One region of the Exiguobacterium sp. s102 genome, then DNA from elsewhere that is predicted to be linked to it. Evidence: riboswitches for the same ligand, from Rfam matches in the RefSeq annotation. Region 1 holds a riboswitch; the other holds the start of a gene.
The links. Region 1 has a riboswitch for S-adenosylmethionine ahead of mtnK (S-methyl-5-thioribose kinase). Riboswitches for the same ligand answer to the same signal wherever they lie in the genome.
Positions count from the first base shown of each region.

Region 1 (4,213 bases):
TAGCCAGTTCAAAATCTGTTACGGAGTCGCCGATCGCGATGATCGTGTCACCGTTCTGCTTCAGCTTCCGGGCGATCGAGGTTTTGCAACAGCCGCATTGATTTGTACAGGCCGCGTCGCAGGCATGCGGCCATTCGATTCGAACCGTCTCCTGGCTGAAGTCACTGCCGTTGCAATAAATCGCTTCGTCCGTCAGTACATCCGCAAGAATCGGCTGGACAAAAAAGTCGATCCCGCCGCTGACGATGGAAAAATCAATCTCGTTTGATTTGGCAAAAGCGAGTAAGGTGTCGAAGCCGGGACGAATGACCGCCCGTGTCATCAAGAAATCAATGTAGTCCTGTTTTTGACTGGACGGAAGCAGCTGAAACATCTGTCCGACGCCGGACTGAATCGAGAGCGACCGGTCGAGCACACCTTGTTTTAACGGTTCAAATTTTTCCGGCGGAGCGAACTCCTGCATCAAGGCGATGATATTATCGTGCTCCGTTACTGTTCCGTCAAAGTCACATAAAATCCGGATCGTCATTTCGTGATCCCCCAAGCATCGAGAGCGACACGTAATTCCTCGTGCCGGTGGGCGGCACTTGTCAGTGATTCGCCGGCCAGTGCTGCGCCCAGTGCCTGGCGGAAAGCGATGACTCCGGCCGCAGCACCTTGCGGATGACCGTGGACACCGCCTCCGGCATTGATGACGGAATCGACGCCGAAATCACGAACAAGCTGGGCGACGAGACCCGGGTGGATTCCGGCGGACGGGACCGGGAGAATTGTTTTGGTCTCACCGATTCGGGTCGCTTCGACGGCAATCCCGCGGGCCAAGTCTTTGGCGAGGGCGACATTCCCATACGGCGACGGGAACAGTGTCAAGTCGGCACCGGCAATCCGCGGCAACGTTCCGAGCAGGACCGGGGCGGCAATCCCGTACTCGGGACTGGCGATCAAGGCACCGCTCAACGCCGGATGATTAAAGATCGGGACCGGGATTTCCGGATCGGCTGCCAGTTCCCGCAAGACATCAAGCCCGTATGTAAACGTGTTGAGCAGGAGGGCTGTCGCTCCGGCTTCGACCAGTCGTTTCGCCTGCTCTTTCAAGCGGAAGACCGGACCACTCAATGTAATCGCATAAAGGGCCCGTTTACCGGTCCGTTCATAGTGTGCATCGAGGACTTCCCGTCCAATCCGCGCCCGGTCGAGTGCCGGTGTCAGCGGATTGTCGTATAAGATTTCGTCATCCTTGACGAGATCAATCCCGCCGGCGAGCTGGGCTTCCAGTTGTTCCCGTAAAAAAACGAGATCCCGTCCGATGACGCCTTTGAAGATGCTCATCAACAGGGGGCGATCATGGACTTGGATCAATTGGCGGACGCCCTCGATGCCGAATTTAGCACCGGGGAAATCCGGTGTGAATGAAGCGGGAAGCTGAAGATCCGTCAGTTTGATTTGACCGTCGAGTGACAGCTTGCCGAAGACGGTCGTCAAAATCGCCGAAAAGTCTCGTGAGACGTTGTGTTCCGGATAACGGATCGTGACATACCCTTTTCCGTCGTGTTCTTCCGTATGGACGACTTGTCCTTTAAAGGATTCAAGCTGTTGTTGTTCCAAGTGATTCAAATCGGTCCATGAGCCGACCGTCAGACCGAGGGCGATTTGCTCTGCCCGTTTTGGTAACTGATCGGTCACGCCGAGTTGGTAAGTTGCGGTAATGTACGCCATGATCGTCGTCTCTCCCTTGTTAAAAAATACAAAAATGGTCCCTCGTCAATGACAAGAGACCATGAAAAATTGCGCGTGGACTCTTATCTGTCAGCGTGTTAGCTGCAAGAATTAGCACCGTGCCAACTGGTCGGTTGCTGCGACATCATAGGGCTCGTCCCTCCGTCTGCTCTTGATAAGAATTGGATGAAATTGTGAAATCTAATTGCAATTTTTACATGAGATGGACGTGATGTCAAATAATTTTTTGAAAATTTATTTTTTTTGAAATCCGCTTCTATAGATGGCGGTCTTTTAAATGGTTTTTCACTAAAAATTGGAATTGACAGATGATTTAAGACGGGCGTAATATTCGAATCAACATCGAACACAACAACCACATATGACTCTTATCGTGAGTTGGCAGAGGGAATTGGCCCGAAGACGCCGCAGCAACCGACCATCCGGCACGGTGCTACATCCAACAGACATTCGTCTGAGAGATAAGAGGACGGATGATACCCCGCGCCTCTTTTCTATGACGAAAAGCGGCGTTTTTTGTGTAGAAATGAAGGGGGAAGCAAGATGGCATATCAAGCATTTACAGAACAGGACGCCATTAAACGTGTCCGGGAACTCGGACTCATCGGACAGGAAGAAGCGACGGCAGAAGAAATCGGCGACGGGAACTTGAACTTAGTCTTTCGGATTCAGGCAGGGAAAGAACGTTTGATCTTGAAGCAGGCATTACCTTATGCAAAAGTCGTCGGGGAAAGCTGGCCCTTGTCACTCGAGCGGGCCTGGATCGAACAGTTGGCACTGAAGGAATTCGCAAAATACGCGACGCCATTCGTTCCACGGGTCTTTCATGCGAGTCATGAAGAAGCGTATACAGTGATGGAGGACTTGTCGCACCTGCAAATCGTTCGGACGGGATTGCTCGCAGGCGAAACGTATCCGCTCCTTGCAGAACATGTCGGTTCTTACTTGGCACGGACGTTATTTTTCACGTCAGATTTTGCGCTCGGTCCGGTCGGAAAAAAACAGGTCGCACGTGACTATTACAACCCGGATTTATGCGACATTACGGAAAAGTTAATCTTTACGGATCCGTTTTACGACGCGGAAACAAACAACATCGAGAGCGGCTTGGAAACAGACGTACAGCAGCTCTGGCAGGACGAAAAACTGAAGCGGGAAGTCGCGAAGCTCGAAACGTTGTTCATCACGAAAGGGGAGGCCTTATTACACGGAGATTTACATACAGGAAGCATTTTTGCTTCGGCGGGCGAAACGAAAATCATCGATCCGGAGTTCGCTTTTTACGGACCGTTCGGGTTTGATGTCGGTCAGTTCATTGCCCACCTCTGCTTTGCGGCGTATCCGAACTATGCTGAGTTGCGGGAGAAGCGGGTGAAGGATATCGATACGTTCTGGCTGACGTTTGCTTCGACGTTCACGGCACTGTGGGAACGGGAAGCCGTCGAACCTTTCCGGACGGTACCCGGGCTTGTCGATGATGTCCTCAGTACAATTCTCCAAGACGCGCTCGGTTTCGCCGGTTGTGAACTGATCCGGCGGACGATTGGTTTGGCACCGGTCGCTGATTTGGAACAAATTCCGGATGCTGCGACGCGCCTTGAACGGAAACGTCATGCGTTACGCCTCGGGACGGCATTGATTAAACGGCGCGGCGAATGTAAGACGTTTACCGATCTCCGGAATTTTGACGTGACGGAGGAATTGAGCCGATGAGCGAGTTTATCCGTAGTGTCATCTATGAGCGGGCGTGCTTAAAGATCCTTGATCAGACCCGTCTCCCGCAAGAAGAACGGTACGAAGTCATTCATGATTTGGCGCAAGCGGTTGAGGCGATTAAACAACTTCGTGTCCGGGGGGCGCCGGCAATCAGTCTGTTCGGTGGATTCGTCCTCGTGCAGGAAGCGTTCCGGACGACGGGATCGCTTGACGAGGTCAAACAAAAACTGTTGACGGTATCGGCGGAGTTACTGGCGACCCGGCCGACCGCCGTCAATTTGCGGAACGTACTCGATGCGCTCAATCAGCTTATCCTTTCGAGCACAACGCTCGAGGAACTGCCGAAACGTCTGGAACAAAAAGTAATTGCCCTTTATGAAGCCGATGCCAAGACGTCACGGCAAATCGGTGTGCATGCGTTGGAGCTGTTTCAAGCGGGAGACCGGGTGTTGACGATTTGTAACGCCGGATCGATTGCGACAGCGGCGTACGGGACGGCACTGGCCCCGTTTTATCTTGCGAAGGAACAAGGCATCCCGTTATCCGTCTATGCGTCGGAAACCCGGCCTTTGTTGCAGGGGGCGCGCTTGACGACATGGGAGCTGCAACGGGCAGGGATTGACGTCACCTTGATCACGGACAATATGGTCGCACATACGATCAAGGAAAAGCAGATCACCGCCATCATCGTCGGCGCGGACCGGATCACCCGTAACGGGGATACGGCCAATAAAATCGGGACGTTCCAGCTGGCGTTACT
Region 1 is NZ_JACSML010000005.1:132,532-136,744, forward strand. Features, by position in the region: gene KNQ02_RS12810 (2-hydroxy-3-keto-5-methylthiopentenyl-1-phosphate phosphatase) at 1-529, opposite strand, end outside; gene KNQ02_RS12815 (2,3-diketo-5-methylthiopentyl-1-phosphate enolase) at 526-1,716, opposite strand; SAM riboswitch class I at 1,797-1,898, opposite strand; SAM riboswitch class I at 2,103-2,205, shown strand; gene mtnK (S-methyl-5-thioribose kinase) at 2,281-3,450, shown strand; gene mtnA (S-methyl-5-thioribose-1-phosphate isomerase) at 3,447-4,213, shown strand, end outside.

Region 2 (4,213 bases), on a different contig from region 1:
TTCAATTTCGAGCGCCAGCCCGTTCGGACGGGGGACTTTCCGTTTTATTGTGCCAAGTTCTTCAATCAATCCGGTAAACATGTCATCCTCTCCTTTCGTACATACTGGAGATGGACGTCTTGTCCGATTTGGTTCATTTTCACTAAATCAAAACGGTCTTCGATGTCCTGTTCCGTCGTCAGAGACTTGGTCCTACTGAAGAGGGACGGTGCCTGATAGAGTTCGATCGTATCCACGAGATCCGCTTCTAAAAATGCGGATTGAATCGTGGGACCGCCTTCAATCAACAGACTGCGAATACCTTGTTCATATAAAAGTTCGAGGATTTGGTCCGGTGTCGCATACGCCCCGACGAAAACCGTCACGTTCTCGCGCTCTATCGTACGTGGCTGTTCCGTCAGCCAGTACGTCGGATTCAAGCCATCGTTTAAGACTTGGAATGTTTCAGTCAGGCGCCCGCGGCGATCGACAATGACACGGACCGGTTCGATGCCGGTCGAACTGCGCAACGTCAGTGCCGGGTCATCGATGATCACCGTGTCGCTTCCGACGAGAATCGCGTCGTGTATCCCGCGTAACTGCCGTCCGTCAGCACGTGCCGCTTCCGAAGTGATAAAGCGTTGTTCACCCGTCGCAATCGTCCCGTTCATCGTTTGGGCGACTTTCACTGTGACATGCGGACGTTTTCGTTCAATCGCCGTCCAAAATGGTTCATACAGTGCCACTGCCTCGTCTTTTAGTAGACCGACTTCGACGTCAATCCCCGCCTGACGGAGACGTGTGATACCGCTTCCTGCGACGAGCGCGTGGCGGTCCTTTGTCGCGACAAAGACGCGCGCAATGCCGGCTTTTAGAATCGCTTCCGTACACGGCGGTGTTTTGCCGTGATGATTGCACGGTTCGAGTGTCACGTAGAGATCGGCTCCGCGTGCTGCTTCACCTGCCATGAGGAGCGCTTCGACTTCGGCATGGGGTCCTCCCGCATAACGGTGGGCCCCAAAACCAACAATCCGCCCCTGTTTGACGATGACGCAGCCGACACTCGGATTCGGGCTCGTTTGACCGTTTAACATGTGTGCTAGTTGCATCGCATAACTCATGAATGTTTCCATTTTTTCCGCTCCTTTCAATAAAAAAGACGCCTCCTGTAAAAGGGGCGTCGTGATTGAAGGATTGACGAAATAAGCGTCTCGCGTTTCTGTTTTTACACATACAGAAACAGACCTTTCCCTGAAAACATTTTTTCAGAAAATGGCAGCAAGCGCATTGTTTCGTCCTTCTCCCATCCGGACTTTACCGTCGGCCCTGGAGTCTCACCAAGTCAGCCACAGTGCGTACACTGCAGGTCGCGGGCTCATCGATTTATCAATCGCATCACCGCCGGTTGGGATTTTCACCCTACCCCGAAGAACTGGTTATTGAGTTATACAGCTCAAGACTAGCACAGGTCATTCTAAAATACAAAATGAATTGTATTTCATTCTCTTTTTTTAGGAAAACATCAAAAAAAGGACCCTTCTCTTAAAAGAAAAGGATCCTTCCATCTGCACTAAGGCAGAATCCGCTCCGCTCATCTTTCAGACAAACGTCTGACGGAATTGGCACAGTACGACGTAAGAAGTCTGTTGCCGAGGTTTCGTAGGGCCAGTCCCTCCACCTCTCTCGATAAGTGCTACGGTATGAAGTTCATATGTGTGATGTTTCAAGTCGTTCTTATGTCGTGAATCTAATGCTTACACTACGGGGATTCCTTTCTCAAGTCAACCATATTTTCAAAATTAAACCAAATTACCCAGTTTATCAATTTCGACTTCTTTTTGACGTCTTGACAACGTATTTCAATCAATGCTATCCTCTTCACAATGATTATTCCGACAATTCCTATACGATATATCAAGAGTGGGCGAGAGATCTGGCTCTACGAACCCACGGCAACCTGCAACATGCAAGGTGCTCCGACCAGCAAAGCCGATGCTTTGGATGATACTTACGAGAATCTCGTAGTGCGCCTAAAGCACTACGAGTTTTTTAATAGAAGGAGGAACCCTTTATGAATTCATCATCACCCGTCCTGTTTGGCGCAGAAGCTTTTTTGATTGAACGAGGTCCAATCGGTATTTTACTGTCTCACGGTTTTAACGCAACCCCTCAAAGCGTCCGTACTGTCGGAGAGCAGTTTGCCGCCCAAGGGTTTACCGTGTATGCCCCGCGTCTCGACGGACACGGGACGAGCATCCGTGATTTCGAAGCGTCGACTGCTGAAGATTGGAAACAAAGCCTCCGCCAAGGGTTCGACGTCTTAACCAATCATTGTTCGTCCATTTTCATCGCCGGACAATCGATGGGTGCGACACTTGCCCTTGCACTCGTCGCGGAAGGATTACCTGCTGACGGATTGATTACGATCAATGCAGCGTTAGCGATTCCTGCCTATGAAGCATTATCTTTTGAAGACTGTCCACGCTACTTAAAAGAAAGTACCCCAGACATTAAACGTGAAGCGTTTGAAATCATCTATGACCAGGTCCCTGTCGTCTGCGCATCGGAACTTTTGACCTTGATTGACCAGACACGTCCACTCTTACCAGCCATCGAGATTCCAACACTTATTTTATATTCTGCCGAAGACCATGTCGTCCCGCCTGAAAGTTCGGATTACCTTTATCAAGTCATCGGTTCGACGGACAAACGGAGCTATTGCCTGCTTGACTCCTATCATGTCGCGACCCTCGATTACGATCAAGAAACGATTGTCCGCGAGGCAACACACTTTGTGCACCAATATAGTCGTTTGACCCACACCGGTTGATGTCTTTCCTGCGCAAAAGCAAGGGATGAAGACTGTTTCGATGCGTGTTTCAAGCATCGACTAAGCCGTCCAGAACAATATGAATGCGCAAAAAAATGGCCGATGCCCCCTTGAAACGATGGGAGTATCGGCCATTTGATTGATGTGGTCCTGACTGATGAATCAGTCCTTCGTTTACTTCATCAGTTCTGTTGCTGTTTCTTCCATTGTTGCAGGGCTTGCGATTTCCCCGGCACTTCATGGCAGTGGCGGCAACGCGGCTCATACGACTCTGACGCGCCGACTAAAATGATTGGATCATTGTAGTTGGCAGGTCGACCGTCGATTAAACGTTGCGTCCGCGATGCCGGGTCACCGCACGACAGGCAGATCGCCTGCAGTTTCGTGACGAACTCTGCCCGTGCGAGAAGTTCCGGCATCTTACCGAATGGTTCCGCCCGGAAGTCTTGATCGAGTCCGGCACAGATGACACGTTTTCCGTCCTGCGCGAGGGCCTCGATGACATCGACGATTTCATCATCAAAGAACTGAACTTCGTCAATCGCGACCACTTGTGTCTCTTGTGCGACTGCCGCGTACACATCACGGCTCGTCGCCATCGGTACCGCGATGACAGAGTTGCCGACGTGCGAGACGACATGTTCTTCATGATAACGGTCGTCGATTGCCGGTTTAAACACTTGGACCGGCAACTTCCCGTACTGAGCCCGGCGAACGCGTCGAATCAATTCTTCCGACTTACCAGAGAACATACTTCCGCAAATCACTTCAATCCAACCATACTGATTTATTACATGCATCATTGCAGACACCGTCCTCTAAAATTAGTCACTTTAACGAGTATAGCCCGAATCGAATATAAGGAAAAGAGTTGACTTCTCGAAATCAAAAATCCATCCGTTCATTCCCATGATTCCCCACCTTGTCGTTTTAACCAGTCCTCATTTCCTGTACACTATAGAAGAAGAATTTATGAAGGAAGGTGTTCCCGATCCATCACATATTACATGAAGTGCTTCATCAATATGGTTCATTCGGACTTGCGATCCTTCTAGCCGGGGGGATCATCGGGCTTCCTGTTCCGGATGAAACGTTATTGATCATGTCCGGTTTTTGGATGCATCAAGGTAATTTACCCTTAATCGGAACGATTCTCGCCGCTTACGCCGGAAGCTGTATCGGGATGACGATCAGCTACCTGCTTGGTCTGAAACTCGGAATGCCGTTGCTTCATCGAATCGGACCGAAGTTTCGCATTTCTGAAAAACACATTGTCACGGCAGAAGCCGGCTTTCTTCGTTACGGCAAGTCGGTCTTGATTATCGGTTACTACATACCTGGCCTTCGCCAACTGTCCGCTTTTTTTGCCGGTGTTTCGAAGATGCCGTTTCGGGTTTTCGCTGC
Region 2 is NZ_JACSML010000007.1:61,704-65,916, forward strand. Features, by position in the region: gene ribE (riboflavin synthase) at 1-81, opposite strand, end outside; gene ribD (bifunctional diaminohydroxyphosphoribosylaminopyrimidine deaminase/5-amino-6-(5-phosphoribosylamino)uracil reductase RibD) at 66-1,112, opposite strand; FMN riboswitch at 1,271-1,415, opposite strand; SAM riboswitch class I at 1,568-1,672, opposite strand; SAM riboswitch class I at 1,888-1,990, shown strand; gene KNQ02_RS13905 (alpha/beta hydrolase) at 2,051-2,809, shown strand; gene KNQ02_RS13910 (thymidine kinase) at 2,992-3,609, opposite strand; gene KNQ02_RS13915 (DedA family protein) at 3,792-4,213, shown strand, end outside.
Region 2: another riboswitch for S-adenosylmethionine. It lies ahead of KNQ02_RS13905 (alpha/beta hydrolase); the one in region 1 lies ahead of mtnK (S-methyl-5-thioribose kinase).